Linked DNA regions of Variovorax paradoxus EPS. The protein of the gene in region 2 interacts with the protein of the main gene of each other region in a pairwise test. Links are inferred from orthologs where the notes say so. Each region holds a gene or a part of one and is shown on either strand. Other genes may lie near its edges.

What was found.
Region 1: the proteins of VARPA_RS14040 (region 2) and VARPA_RS18560 interact in binary tests that used the Escherichia coli proteins (3 or more experiments, as listed by UniProt). The link is inferred for Variovorax paradoxus EPS from one-to-one orthologs.

What each region holds. Positions count from the first base shown.
Region 1 is NC_014931.1:4,006,574-4,013,829, reverse strand. What follows is about bases 1,894-5,287. They hold VARPA_RS18560 (2-oxoglutarate dehydrogenase E1 component), read left to right. Parts: upstream 1,894-2,210; coding sequence 2,211-5,087; downstream 5,088-5,287. Other genes in these bases: odhB (2-oxoglutarate dehydrogenase complex dihydrolipoyllysine-residue succinyltransferase), read left to right, coding at 5,142-5,287; VARPA_RS18565 (propionate--CoA ligase), read left to right, coding at 1,894-2,030. In the rest of the region: more of VARPA_RS18565, read left to right, coding at 93-1,893; more of odhB, read left to right, coding at 5,288-6,407; lpdA (dihydrolipoyl dehydrogenase), read left to right, coding at 6,562-7,256. UniProt on the Escherichia coli protein: E1 component of the 2-oxoglutarate dehydrogenase (OGDH) complex which catalyzes the decarboxylation of 2-oxoglutarate, the first step in the conversion of 2-oxoglutarate to succinyl-CoA and CO(2).
Region 2 is NC_014931.1:3,010,475-3,017,270, reverse strand. The notes cover bases 2,196-5,129. They hold VARPA_RS14040 (ABC-F family ATP-binding cassette domain-containing protein), read left to right. Parts: upstream 2,196-2,644; coding sequence 2,645-4,615; downstream 4,616-5,129. Other genes in these bases: VARPA_RS14035 (hypothetical protein), read left to right, coding at 4,668-5,129; prmB (50S ribosomal protein L3 N(5)-glutamine methyltransferase), read left to right, coding at 2,196-2,474. In the rest of the region: VARPA_RS14055 (PilT/PilU family type 4a pilus ATPase), read left to right, coding at 1-408; dapE (succinyl-diaminopimelate desuccinylase), read left to right, coding at 424-1,599; more of prmB, read left to right, coding at 1,596-2,195; more of VARPA_RS14035, read left to right, coding at 5,130-5,177; VARPA_RS14030 (XRE family transcriptional regulator), read right to left, coding at 5,359-5,601; VARPA_RS14025 (helix-turn-helix domain-containing protein), read left to right, coding at 5,670-6,380; VARPA_RS14020 (fasciclin domain-containing protein), read right to left, coding at 6,698-6,796. UniProt on the Escherichia coli protein: Genetic data indicate it may be involved in ribosome assembly or function.

The DNA.
Region 1 (7,256 bases), 1.0 Mb from region 2 along the record:
CAGGGCGCGGCCGGATTGTTCCGGCCGTCAGCTTGTTGCAAGATCGGTCTCCATAATTATGAATTCAGTTTCGGCGAGGCAGCCGGAATGGAATGAATAACAGGAGACAAGTCCAGATGAGCCGCTACGAAGAGTTCTATCGCCAATCCGTCGATGCGCCCGAGGCCTTCTGGGCCGAACAGGCCAAGCTGATCGACTGGCAGACCCCCGCAGAGCAGATCCTCGACGCCAGCCAGCCGCCGTTCGCGCGCTGGTTCGTCGGCGGCACGACGAACCTGTGCCACAACGCGGTCGACCGGCATCTGGCCGCGCGCGGCGACCAGCCGGCGCTGATCTTCGTTTCCACCGAAACCGGCTTCGAGAAGAGCTACAGCTTCAGCGAGCTGCACGCAGAGGTGCAGCGCACCGCCGCCAGCCTGGTCGAACTGGGCGTGGGGAAGGGCGATCGCGTCCTGATATACATGCCGATGATTCCCGAGGCCGCCTTCGCAATGCTGGCCTGCGCGCGAATCGGGGCGATCCACTGCGTGGTGTTCGGCGGTTTCGCGAGCGGCTCGCTCGCCACGCGCATCGAGGACGCCGAGCCCAAGGTGATCGTGAGCGCCGATGCCGGCTCGCGCGGCGGCAAGGTCATCGCGTACAAGCCGCTGCTCGACGAGGCGATCCGGCTGTCGAAGTACAAGCCGGCGGCCGTCCTCCTTGCCGACCGCGGCCTCGCGCCGATGGAGCTCGTCGCTGGCCGCGACCATCTGGCCAGCGAACTGCGGCAGAAGCACATCGATGCGCAAGTGCCCTGCGCATGGCTGGCCTCCACCGACATCAGCTACACGATCTACACGAGCGGCACCACCGGCAGGCCCAAGGGCGTGCAGCGCGACGTGGGCGGCTACGCGGTGGCGCTGGCCGCAAGCATGAAGCACATCTTCGACGGCCGGCCCGGCGAAACGTACTTCTCCACCAGCGACATCGGCTGGGTCGTGGGCCACAGCTACATCGTCTACGGCCCGCTGATCGCCGGCATGGCGACCATCATGTACGAGGGCCTGCCGACCCAGGGCATCGACCAGCAGCCCGACGGCGGGATCTGGTGGCGCCTGGTCGAGAAGTACAAGGTGACGGTGATGTTCAGCGCGCCCACCGCGGTGCGCGTGCTCAAGAAACAAGACCCGGCGCTGCTGAAGAAATATGACCTCTCGACCCTGCGCGCGCTGTTCCTCGCGGGCGAGCCGCTCGACGAGCCGACCGCGCGCTGGATCAGCGAAGGCCTTGGCGTGCCGATCATCGACAACTACTGGCAGACCGAATCGGGCTGGCCGATGATCACCATCGCCAATGGCGTGGAAGCCAAGCCGAGCAAGTTCGGCAGCCCGGGCGTTCCGATGTACGGCTACCGCATCAAGATCCTTCACGAATCGACCGGCGAGGAACTGACGGGGCCGAACGAGAAGGGCGTGGTCGTGGTCGAGGGCCCGACGCCGCCCGGCTTCATGCAGACCGTGTGGAAGGACGACAAGCGCTTCGTCGACACCTACTGGAAGAGCGTGCCCGGCAAGATGGTCTATTCGACTTTCGACTGGGGCATTCGCGATGCGGATGGCTATTTCTACATCCTGGGCCGCACCGACGACGTGATCAACGTGGCGGGCCACCGGCTCGGCACGCGCGAGATCGAGGAGAGCATTTCGGGCCACGCCAACGTGGCCGAGGTCGCGGTGGTCGGCGTGGCCGACGCGCTCAAGGGGCAGGTGGCGATGGCTTTCGTCGTGCCGAAGGACGGGCGCGCGGCGACCGATGCCGAGGCGGCGCTGAAGCTCGAAGGCGAGATCATGAAAGTGGTGGCCGATCAGCTCGGTGCCCTTGCAAGACCCGCCCGCGTGCGCTTCGTCTCTGGCTTGCCCAAGACCCGCAGCGGCAAGCTGCTGCGCCGCGCCATCCAGGCCGTGTGCGAGCAGCGCGACCCGGGCGACCTGACCACCATCGACGACCCCGCCACGCTGCAGCAGATCAAACAGTTACTCGATCGGGGCTGATATCTCCCCGATGGGGGTTGCACACCCCCATCGCGACGTCATATGGTTGACGTGGCACAATGCCAAGGTACTCAGGCCCTTCCCCAGCCACAGTCGCATCCGCCAACCGGTTCAGCCGTGTCGCGGAAGGTTTCTTAAACCAGCTAGTGCTTCCTTCAGGGAAGCGAAGGTCAGCGGATCATGAGCGATTCCTCTACGCCCACGGCGTACACCGCCTATCAAGGCAACACCTACCTCTTCGGCGGCAATGCGCCCTATGTCGAGGAGATGTACGAAAACTACCTCTCCAACCCCGGCAGCGTTCCCGACAACTGGCGTTCGTACTTCGACGCCCTGCAGAACGTTCCCGCCGCCGACGGCACCAACACCCGTGACGTCCCGCACCTGCCGGTCATCAATGCTTTCGCCGAACGCGCGAAGCAGGGCACGACCAAAGTCGTGCAGGCCAGCGGCGCCGACTCCGAACTCGGTCGCAAGCGCACCGCCGTCCAGCAGCTGATCGCCGCCTACCGCAACGTCGGCGCACGCTGGGCCGACCTCGATCCCCTGAAGCGCGCCGAGCGCCCGGCCATTCCGGAACTCGAGCCCTCGTTCTACGGCTTCGCCGATGCCGATCTCGAGACGGTGTTCAACACCAGCAACACCTTCTTCGGCAAGGAGACCATGTCGCTGCGCGACCTGCTCAATGCCTTGCGCGAAACGTACTGCGGCACCATGGGCGCCGAGTACATGTACACCACCGACCAGAACCACAAGCGCTGGTGGCAGCAGAAGCTCGAAAGCGCGCGCACCAACCCGAAGCTGAGCGCCGAGCAGAAGAAGCACGTGCTCAACCGCCTGACCGCGGCCGAAGGCCTCGAGCGCTTCCTGCACACCAAGTACGTCGGCCAGAAGCGTTTCTCGCTTGAAGGCGGCGAAAGCTTCATCGTCTCGATGGACGAACTGATCACCCAGGCCGGCGTCAAGGGCGTGCAGGAAATCGTGATCGGCATGGCCCACCGCGGCCGCCTGAACGTGCTGGTCAATTCGCTCGGCAAGATGCCGGCCGACCTGTTCGCAGAGTTCGACCACACCGCCCCCGAAGAGCTGCCCAGCGGCGACGTGAAGTACCACCAGGGCTTCAGCTCGGACGTGACCACCCCCGGCGGCCCGGTGCACCTGAGCCTTGCGTTCAACCCCTCGCACCTTGAAATCGTGAACCCCGTGGTCGAAGGCTCGGTGCGCGCCCGCATGGACCGCCGCGCCGACCCGCTGGGCAAGCAGGTGCTGCCCGTGATCGTGCACGGCGACGCCGCCTTCGCAGGCCAGGGCGTCGTGATGGAAACGCTGGCGCTGGCCGAAACCCGTGGCTACTCCACCGGCGGCACGGTGCACATCGTCATCAACAACCAGATCGGCTTCACCACCAGCGACCCGCGCGACAGCCGCTCGACGCTGTATTGCACCGACATCGTCAAGATGGTCGATGCGCCGGTGCTGCACGTGAACGGCGACGACCCCGAAGCCGTGGTGCTCGCCACCCAGCTCGCGCTGGAGTTCCGCATGGAATTCCAGAAGGACGTGGTTGTCGACATCATCTGCTTCCGCAAGCTGGGCCACAACGAGCAGGACACGCCCTCGCTCACCCAGCCGCTCATGTACAAGAAGATCGCCCAGCACCCCGGCACGCGCAAGCTGTACGCCGACAAGCTGGCCGCTCAGGGCCTGGGCGACACGCTCGGCGATGACATGGTCAAGGCGCAGCGCGCCGCGTTCGACGAAGGCAAGAACACCGTCGATCCGGTGCTCACCAACTTCAAGAGCAAGTACGCCGTCGACTGGAGCCCGTACCTCAACAAGAAGTGGACCGACGCCGGCGACACCGCCATTCCGTCGTCCGAGTGGAAGCGCCTGGCCGAGAAGATCACCACCGTGCCGCAAGGCTTCACCGTGCATCCGCTGGTGAAGAAGGTGCTGGACGACCGCGCCGCCATGGGCCGCGGCGACGTCAACGTCGACTGGGGCATGGGCGAGCACATGGCCTTCGCCTCGTTGGTGGCCAGCGGCTACCCGGTGCGCCTGTCGGGCGAAGACTCGGGCCGCGGCACGTTCACGCACCGCCACGCCGTGCTGCACGACCAGAACCGCGAGAAGTTCGACGAAGGCACCTACACGCCGCTGCAGAACGTGGCCGAGAACCAGGCACCGTTCGTCGTGATCGACTCGATCCTGTCCGAAGAAGCCGTGCTCGCGTTCGAATACGGTTACGCCTCGAACGACCCGAACACGCTCGTCATCTGGGAAGCCCAGTTCGGCGACTTCGTGAACGGCGCGCAAGTGGTGATCGACCAGTTCATCGCTTCGGGCGAAGTGAAGTGGGGCCGCGTCAACGGCCTCACGATGATGCTGCCGCACGGCTACGAAGGCCAGGGCCCCGAGCACAGCTCGGCACGCCTGGAGCGCTTCATGCAGCTGAGCGCCGACACCAACATGCAGGTGGTTCAGCCCACCACCGCCAGCCAGATCTTCCACGTGCTGCGCCGCCAGATGGTGCGCAACCTGCGGAAGCCCCTGATCATCATGACGCCCAAGTCGCTCCTGCGGAACAAGGACGCGACCTCGCCGCTGTCCGAGTTCACCAAGGGCAGCTTCCAGACCGTCATTCCCGACAGCAAGGGTCTGAAGGCAGAGAAGGTCAAGCGCCTGATCGCCTGCTCGGGCAAGGTCTACTACGACCTGGCCAAGAAGCGCGAGGAGCAGGGCAACGACGACGTGGCGATCATCCGCGTCGAGCAGCTCTACCCGTTCCCGCACAAGGCCTTTGCCGCCGAGATCAAGAAGTACCCGAACCTCACGGACGTGGTGTGGTGCCAGGACGAACCGCAGAACCAGGGCGCCTGGTTCTTCGTGCAGCACTACATCCACGAAAACATGCAGGAAGGCCAAAAGCTCGGCTACTCCGGCCGTGCCGCTTCGGCATCGCCGGCGGTCGGGTATTCGCACCTGCACCAGGAACAGCAGAAGGCGCTCGTCGATGGCGCATTTGGCAAGCTCAAGGGCTTCGTGCTGACCAAGTAATACAAGCCTCTTTTCACACGAACACCCTCAAGAAAAATACGGAGCAACCTCCAAATGTCTATCGTAGAAGTCAAAGTCCCCCAGCTTTCCGAATCCGTGGCCGAAGCCACCATGCTCACCTGGAAGAAGAAGGCCGGCGAAGCCGTCGCCGTCGATGAAATCCTGATCGAGATCGAGACCGACAAGGTCGTGCTGGAAGTGCCCGCCCCCTCGGCCGGCGTGCTGGCCGAAATCGTGCAGCCCGATGGCGCCACCGTGGTGGCGGATCAGCTGATCGCCAAGATCGACACCGAAGGCAAGGCCAGCGCCGCTGCCCCGGCTGCAGCACCTGCTGCCGCTGCTCCGGCTGCTGCCGCGCCTGCTCCGGCAGCCGCTGCCGCCGCCACCGGCGGTTCGAAGTCGGACGTTGCCATGCCCGCCGCCGCCAAGCTGCTGGCCGACAACAACCTCAAGACCGGCGACGTTGTCGGCACCGGCAAGGACGGCCGCGTGACCAAGGGCGACGTGCTCGGTGCAGTGGCTTCGGGCGCCAAGCCTGCCGCTGCCGCCATCCCCGCACCGGCTGCCAAGCCCGCACTGCCGCAGGTCGCCTCGCCGGTCGGTTCGTCCGACCTCGGAGAGCGTCCGGAACAGCGCGTGCCGATGAGCCGCCTGCGCGCCCGCATCGCCGAGCGCCTGATCCAGTCGCAGTCGACCAACGCGATCCTGACCACCTTCAACGAAGTGAACATGGCGCCCGTCATGGAACTGCGCAAGCGCTTCCAGGACAGCTTCATCAAGGAACACGGCGTGAAGCTCGGCTTCATGTCCTTCTTCGTGAAGGCCGCGGTGCACGCACTGAAGAAGTACCCGGTGATCAACGCCTCGGTCGACGGCAACGACATCCTGTACCACGGCTACTTCGACATCGGCATCGCCGTCGGTTCGCCGCGCGGCCTGGTCGTGCCGATCCTGCGCAACGCCGACCAGATGAGCTTTGCCGACATCGAGAAGAAGATCGCCGAGTACGGCAAGAAGGCGCAAGACGGCAAGCTGGGCATCGAAGAGATGACCGGCGGCACGTTCTCCATCTCGAACGGCGGCACCTTCGGCTCGATGCTCTCGACGCCGATCATCAACCCGCCTCAGTCGGCCATCCTCGGCGTGCACGCCACCAAGGACCGCGCTGTGGTGGAGAACGGCCAGATCGTCATCCGTCCGATGAACTACCTGGCCATGAGCTATGACCACCGCATCATCGACGGCCGCGAAGCCGTGCTGGGCCTGGTCGCGATGAAGGAAGCGCTGGAAGATCCGTCGCGCCTGCTGTTCGATATCTGACCGGCATCTGACTCACCCCCAGGCTGCGCGCACTTCGTGTCGCTTCGCCAACCCCCTACCGGGGGCAACACCTGCGGCCCGGCAAAGCCGGTTCCGCGGGTTCCGCGAAGGATGCCAATCCAGTGACGCGTCCGCCAACTGAAACGGAAACCCTATGAGCAAACAATTCGACGTCATCGTCATCGGCGGCGGCCCCGGCGGCTACATCGCCGCGATCCGTGCGGCGCAACTCGGCTTCAACGTGGCCTGCATCGACGAGTGGAAGAACGCCAAGGGCGGTCCCGCGCTCGGCGGCACCTGCACGAACGTGGGCTGCATTCCCTCGAAGGCGCTGCTGCAATCGTCGGAGCACTTCGAGCACGCCGGCCACGGCTTCGCGGACCATGGCATCAAGGTGTCGGGCCTGGAACTCGATATCGGCAAGATGCTGGCCCGCAAGGACCAGGTCGTGAAGCAGAACAACGACGGCATCACCTACCTGTTCAAGAAGAACAAGATCACGTCGTTCCACGGCCGTGGCTCGTTCGTGAAGGCTGCCGAAGGCGGCTACGAAATCAAGGTGGCGGGCGCCGCCGAGGAAACCATCGTCGGCAAGCACATCATCGTGGCCACGGGCTCCAACGCCCGCGCGCTGCCGGGTGCGGCCTTCGACGAAGAGAACATCCTGTCGAACGATGGCGCGCTGCGCATCGGCGCAGTGCCCAAGAAGCTCGCGTTGATCGGCTCGGGCGTGATCGGCCTCGAAATGGGCTCGGTCTGGCGTCGCCTCGGCTCCGAAGTGACAGTGCTCGAAGCGCTGCCCACGTTCCTTGGTGCAGTGGACGAACAGATCGCCAAGGAAGCCAAGAA
Region 2 (6,796 bases):
GAAGTGCGACCCACGCTGCTGGGCGACCTGGGCGGCGCGCTGCGCGCCATCGTGTCGCAGCGCCTGCTGCGCACGCCGGCCGGCGCGCGCGTGCCGGCGCTCGAAGTCATGCTGAACACCGCTCTCGTGGCCGACCTGATCGAAAAGGGCGACTTCTCCGCGGTGAAGGAAGCCATGCAGCAGTCGATGGCCGAAGGCTCGCAGACCTTCGAGGAAGACATCGCCCGCCTCATCATCGAGGAGCGCGTGACGCGCGAAGAGGGCCTGGCCCATTCCGACTCGCCCACCAACCTGCTGTGGCGCCTGCAGAACCGCGCTGCGCCCAAGCAGCAGGTCGACGACCGCCATCTGACCGACCAAGTCGACGAACCGACTTTCACCGACATCACGCTCGACGTGAAGTTCTGAACCAAGCCTTTCCCGATGTCCCGCACGCTCCAGCTCGCCGAACAACTCATCTCGCGCCCCTCGGTCACACCTGACGACGCGGGCTGCCAACAGATCCTCGGCGAACGGCTGGCGCAACTGGGTTTCGCGCTCGAAACCATCGAGAGCGGACCGGCCGACTTCCGCGTGACCAACCTCTGGGCGGTGCGCCGCCCGGCCGACGCCACCGGCAGCAAGACGCTGGTGTTCGCCGGCCACACCGACGTGGTGCCCACCGGCCCCGTCGAGCAGTGGACCAGCCACCCGTTCACGCCCACGCACCGCGACGGCAAGCTGTACGGCCGCGGCGCCTGCGACATGAAGACCTCGGTGGCGGCTTTCGTCGTGTCCATCGAGGAATTCCTGCAAAGCACGCCCGACCCGAAGCTCACGCTTGCCCTGCTGCTCACGAGCGATGAAGAAGGCCCGGGCGTCGACGGCACCGTCATCGTCTGCAACGCGCTGGCCGCGCGCGGCGAGGTCATCGACTACTGCATCGTCGGCGAGCCCACGGCCGTGGAGCGCTGCGGCGACATGATCAAGAACGGCCGCCGCGGCACCATGAGCGGCAAGCTCACGGTCAAGGGCGTGCAGGGCCACATCGCCTACCCGCATCTGGCGAAGAACCCGGTGCATTCGGTCGCGCCCGCGCTGGCCGAACTGGTGGCCATCAACACGGCCGGCGGCTGGGATGAGGGCAACGGCTATTTCCAGCCAACCAGCTGGCAGATCAGCAATTTCCATTCGGGCACGGGCGCGAGCAACGTGATTCCGGGGAACGCGGTGATCGACTTCAACTTCCGCTTCTCGACCGAATCGACGCCCGAATCGCTGCAGCAGCGCGTGCATGCGGTGCTCGATGCGCATGGCGTCGACTACACGCTCGCCTGGACGGTCGGCGGCCTGCCCTTCCTGACCACGCCCGGCGAACTCGTCACCTCGGTGCAGGCGGCCATCGCGGACGAAACCGGCATCGCGACCGAGCTCTCGACCAGCGGCGGCACGAGCGATGCGCGCTTCATCGCCAAGATCTGCAAGCAGGTGGTCGAGCTGGGCCCGGTCAACGCCAGCATCCACAAGATCGACGAGCACATCGACGTGGCCGAGATCGAGACGCTGAAGAACATCTACAAGCGCACGCTGGAACGGCTCGAAGCCTCGCTCGCTCGATGAGTACGGTTATCGAACTCATCGAGGCTGGAGCGAAGCGGCTGGAAGCAGCCGGCGTCGCCTTCGGGCACGGCACGGCGAACGCCTTCGACGAAGCCGCATGGCTGGTGCTGTGGCGCCTGAAGCTGCCGCTGGACGACATTGATGCGGTGGCCGACACCGCCGTCTCGCCGGCCGATGCCGGCAAGGTCGCGGCACTGCTCGATGAACGCATCACCACGCGCAAGCCTGCCGCCTACCTCACGAAAGAAGCCTGGCTGCAAGGCGTGCCCTTCTACATCGACGAGCGCGCCATCGTGCCGCGCAGCTTCATCGCCGAACTGATCGCCGACGGCAGCATCGACTACTGGCTCGGCCCGCACACCCAGCGCGTGCTCGACCTGTGCACCGGCAACGGCAGCCTGGCCGTGCTCGCGGCGCTGACGTACCCGGACGTGACGGTGGACGCCGCCGACCTGTCCGTCGAGGCGCTCGAAGTCGCGGCGATCAACGTCACCCGGCACGAACTCGATGCGCGCGTGAAGCTGGTCGAATCCGATGGCCTGGCGAACCTGCCCGGTCCGTACGACCTGGTGCTCTGCAACCCGCCCTACGTGAACAGCGCCAGCATGGCCACCCTGCCCGCCGAATACCGGGCGGAGCCCGAACTGTCGCTGGCCGGCGGCACGGACGGCATGGACTTCATCCGGAAGCTGTTCGCCGATGCACCCTCCCGCATGAGCGAACAGGCGGTGCTGGTGCTGGAAATCGGCAACGAGCGCGACTACTTCGACGCGGCATTCCCGCAGCTGGAGGTGGTGTGGCTCGAAACCTCGGCGGGCGAGGACCAGGTCCTGCTCGTGACCCGGGCGGCCCTCGCGTCGCTCTCCCCGCCATGACGGTGCTGGCCGGCGCAGGCGTGCGTTAGCTGCGCCCGCCCAAGCTCCTTTCCGCCGATTTGTCGCAGCGCTGGCTGCGGTCTCCCTTCATCGGGTGATGTCCCCTTTTGCCCCTTCGCGCCAGGACGCCCCGGGCCGGACGGGATAATCGCCCCTACGGTTCCTATTTCATGATTACTCTCAAAAACGTCATTCTTCGCCGCAGCGCCAAGAAACTGCTCGACGGCGCCACCGTCACCATCAACCCCGGTGAAAAGGTCGGCCTCGTCGGGCGCAACGGCGCGGGCAAGTCCACGCTGTTCGCGCTCTTCAACGGCTCGCTGCACGAAGACGGCGGCGATTTCTACGTGCCCAAGCAGTGGCGCATGGCCCAGGTGGCGCAGGACATGCCCGAAACCGAGGAGTCGGCCACCGACTTCGTGGTGGGCGGCGACACCCGCCTGGCCGAGCTGCGCGCCACGCTCGCGGCCATCGAGGCCGCCTACGCCGAGAACCCCGACGACGCCGACATCGGCATGGAACTGGCCCACGCCTACACCGACCTGGCCGATGCCGGCGAGCACGACGCCGTGCCGCGCGCACAGGCGCTGATCCTGGGCCTGGGCTTCAAGTCGCACGAGCTCGACGGCCCCGTCAACAGCTTCTCGGGCGGCTGGCGCATGCGCCTGCAACTGGCCCGCGCGCTGATGTGCCCGAGCGACCTGCTGCTGCTCGACGAGCCCACCAACCACTTGGACCTGGACGCGCTCGTCTGGCTCGAAGCCTGGCTGCAGAAGTACCCCGGCACCATGATCGTCATCAGCCACGACCGCGAGTTCCTCGACGCCGTGACCGACGTCACCCTGCACATCGCCAACGCCCAGCTCACGCGCTACGGCGGCAACTACAGCAAGTTCGAGGACATGCGCGCGCTGCAGATGGAGCAGCAGCAGGTCGCGTTCTCCAAGCAGCAGGACAAGATCGCCCACCTGCAGAAGTTCATCGACCGCTTCAAGGCCAAGGCCAGCAAGGCCAAGCAGGCGCAGAGCCGGGTCAAGGCGCTGGAGCGCATGGAGCGGGTTGCGCCGCTGCTGGCCGAAGCCGACTTCACCTTCGAATTCAAGGAGCCAGGCAACATTCCCAACCCGATGCTGTCGATCGCGAATGCAAGCTTCGGCTACGAGATCGAGGACGAAGCGCCCAAGACCATCCTGCGCGGCGTGAGCCGCTCGGTGCTGGCGGGCCAGCGCATCGGCATCCTGGGCGCGAACGGCCAGGGTAAGTCGACGCTGGTGAAGACCATCGCGCGCGAAATGGGCGCGCTGGCCGGCGAGGTCACCGAGGGCAAGGGCCTGAATATCGGCTACTTCGCGCAGCAGGAACTCGATGTGCTGCGCCCGCAGGACAACCCGCTGGAGCACATGGTGCGCATGGCCCGCGAGCTGGGCAGCGCGGTGAAGGAAAGCACCGGCGAGCAGGCGCTGCGCGGGTTCCTCGGCAGCTTCAATTTCAGCGGCGACATGGTCAAGCAGCCCGTGGGCACCATGAGCGGCGGCGAAAAGGCCCGCCTCGTGCTTGCGATGATGGTCTGGCAGCGCCCCAACCTCCTGCTGCTGGACGAGCCCACCAACCACCTGGACCTCGCCACCCGCGAAGCCCTGGCCGTGGCGCTCAACGAGTTCGAAGGCACGCTGATGCTGGTGAGCCACGACCGTGCGCTGCTGCGTTCGGTGTGCGACGAGTTTTGGCTCGTGGGCCGCGGTGTCGTCGCCGACTTCGATGGTGACCTGGATGACTATCAGCGCTATCTGCTGGACGAAGCCAAGCGCCTGCGTGAAGAGGCCAAGATTGCTGTGCGCGAGGCGGAAAGCGCTGTAGCTGCTGCGGCTGCGGCAGCCGTCACGGCCAAGCCCAGCGCGCAGGAGCGCCAGCAGCGCAGCGACCAGGCCAAGCCGATCAAGCGCGAAATTGCCCAGATCGATGAACGCCTGGCCGCAGCCGGCGTCGAACGGGCTGCGCTGGAAGCCCGCTTGGCCGAGCCGATCGCGCCGGCCGAACTCGCCGAGGCAGGCAAGCGGCTGAAGGCCCTGAACGAAGAAATCGCCAAGCTCGAGGAGCGCTGGCTGGCCCTTTCGGACCAGCTGGAGGCTCTGGCAGCCTGACCCTGAACCCGCCGGCACCCTGCCGGCACCGCCCATCAAGGAGACACGCCGCATGCCGTCCGCGATCGAACTGGCCCATGGTGACGAAAAAATCATCGCGGCCATCCACCGCAGCCGGAAGCTGATCGGCCGCAAGGCACTGATGGCGGCGGCGGCCAGCGCGATTCCGCTGCCCGGCATCGACTGGGCGGCCGATGCGGCCCTGCTCTCGCGGCTGGTGCCGCAGATCAGCGCCGAGTTCGGGCTCTCGGTCACCCAGGTCGAAAAGCTCGCGCCGCACCAGCGCGAGCGCATCCAGAAGGCTGCTACTACCGTGGGCGCGCTGCTGGTCGGCCGGCTCGTGACGCGCGACCTGCTGATCAAGCTGGCCAAGCACGCCGGCGTGCGCCTGACGGCCAAGCAGGCCACCAAGTACGTGCCGATCGCGGGGCAGCTCGTGTCGGCGGCGCTCGGCTACGCGGCCCTGCGCGCGCTGGGCGAACAGCACATCAAGGACTGCGTGCGCGTCAGCGCCACCCTCGGTCTAGCGCCTCCCGCACAGCACGTGCCCGTTGGCGCCTAGCGCCGTCCAGCAGCACGCTCGCGGCCCAGGCCGCCCCGGACAGCCCGAACGCCGCCATGCCGGTGACCGCCGGGATGCCTTTCAAGACCCCGTAGAACAGCGCCGCCGTGGACAGCAGCGCCACTAAAGCGCACAGTGCGCCGTCGAGCCAAAGGCCCGACGAAACAGGACGGCGCACCGCTCAGTCATTGACGCGGGGCCAGTGGAACGATGCCGGCGTCGGCGACACCGCAGCGGCGGCCTGCACCTTCACTTGATGTTCGTAGGCGGTCAACAACGCCACGTAGTGGCGCGACATCACGTCGCGCACCCTCCCGAGGCCGATCTTGCTGACCGTGGGTTGCGGGATCCCGGTGCGTTCCTGGATCTGCTTTTGCGTGAGGCCCATGGCCCGCAACGCATGCACCAACTCGCGTGGCTTCATTGAAAATACTCCCTGTTTTATATTTTGAATTCTAGAGGTAATATTCATTCAGGCTTAAATGGCCTGCTATGGAGACTATTGCCAAACGTGCAAAGGCGGCACGCGAATACGCCAAACTGACGCAGAAACAGGCCGAAGTGGTCTCGGGCGTGAAACAGGCAAGCATCTCGAAGATCGAGCGCGGCGCAACGATTCGCACCGGAGGCCTGCTGGCCCTGGCCCGCGCCTACCGGGCCGATCCCAATTGGCTGGACACCGGCGACGGCCCGGCGCCGTGGGACCCCATCCAGATCCGCCAGGCGCAGCACCAGGCCAACGAGCCAGCGGCCATCTACCGGGTGGTGCGCGTACCGCCGGAACTGCCGTACTTCAAGCCCGGAACGCCGGACACGGTGCCGCTCATTTCATGGTCGCAGGCCGCCAACTGGGAAATCGCGGGCAAGCACACGACCGACCGCTGGATTCCCTGCATCGCCCACCACAGCCCCGAGAAGACCTATGCGTTGCGGGTCGACGGCGACAGCATGGCCGCGGCCAGCGGCGAGCTGAAGAGCTATCCCGAAGGCTCGATCATCTTCGTGGACACCAACCTCAAGACCCCCGCCGACGGCGAGCGGGTCATTGCGCTGGTCACGGAAGGCGGCAAGCTCACGTTCAAGGAATTCAAGGAGCAGGACGGCCCGCGATGGCTGCTGCCGCTCAATCCGAAGCACGAGCCGATCCGCACCGCGTTCGTCGTGCTCGGCACGGTCATCGGCAAGTGGGAAGACGAGGATTGATTGAGCGCGGACCGAGTTAGCGCGGAATGAGGAACGGGCGAGAGTGCGAACAGGTCAGGTGGCTTTCAGTTTCGGAACGCATAGTTGGGTCTCTCCCGTGGCCTGCATCCTCTCTGATCCTCCCTCCTCCAGCAGGTCACCTTCAAGCCCGCCTTCGTGCGGGCTTTTTTTTTAAGCACTGTTGCTCGCCCCCAGGCTGCGCGCACTTCGTGTCGCTTCTCCCACCCCCTACCGGGGGCAACACCTGCGGCTTGGCGAAGCCAGTTCCGCGGTGTTCGCTGGAAGAAGACAGAACAGGGGGCGGGTACGGCTTGGCCTTACTTGGGCAGCAGCACCTTGTCGACCACGTGGATCACGCCGTTCGATTGGTAGACGTTCGGGATCGTGACGGTGGCGGTGCCGCCCTTCTCGTCGGT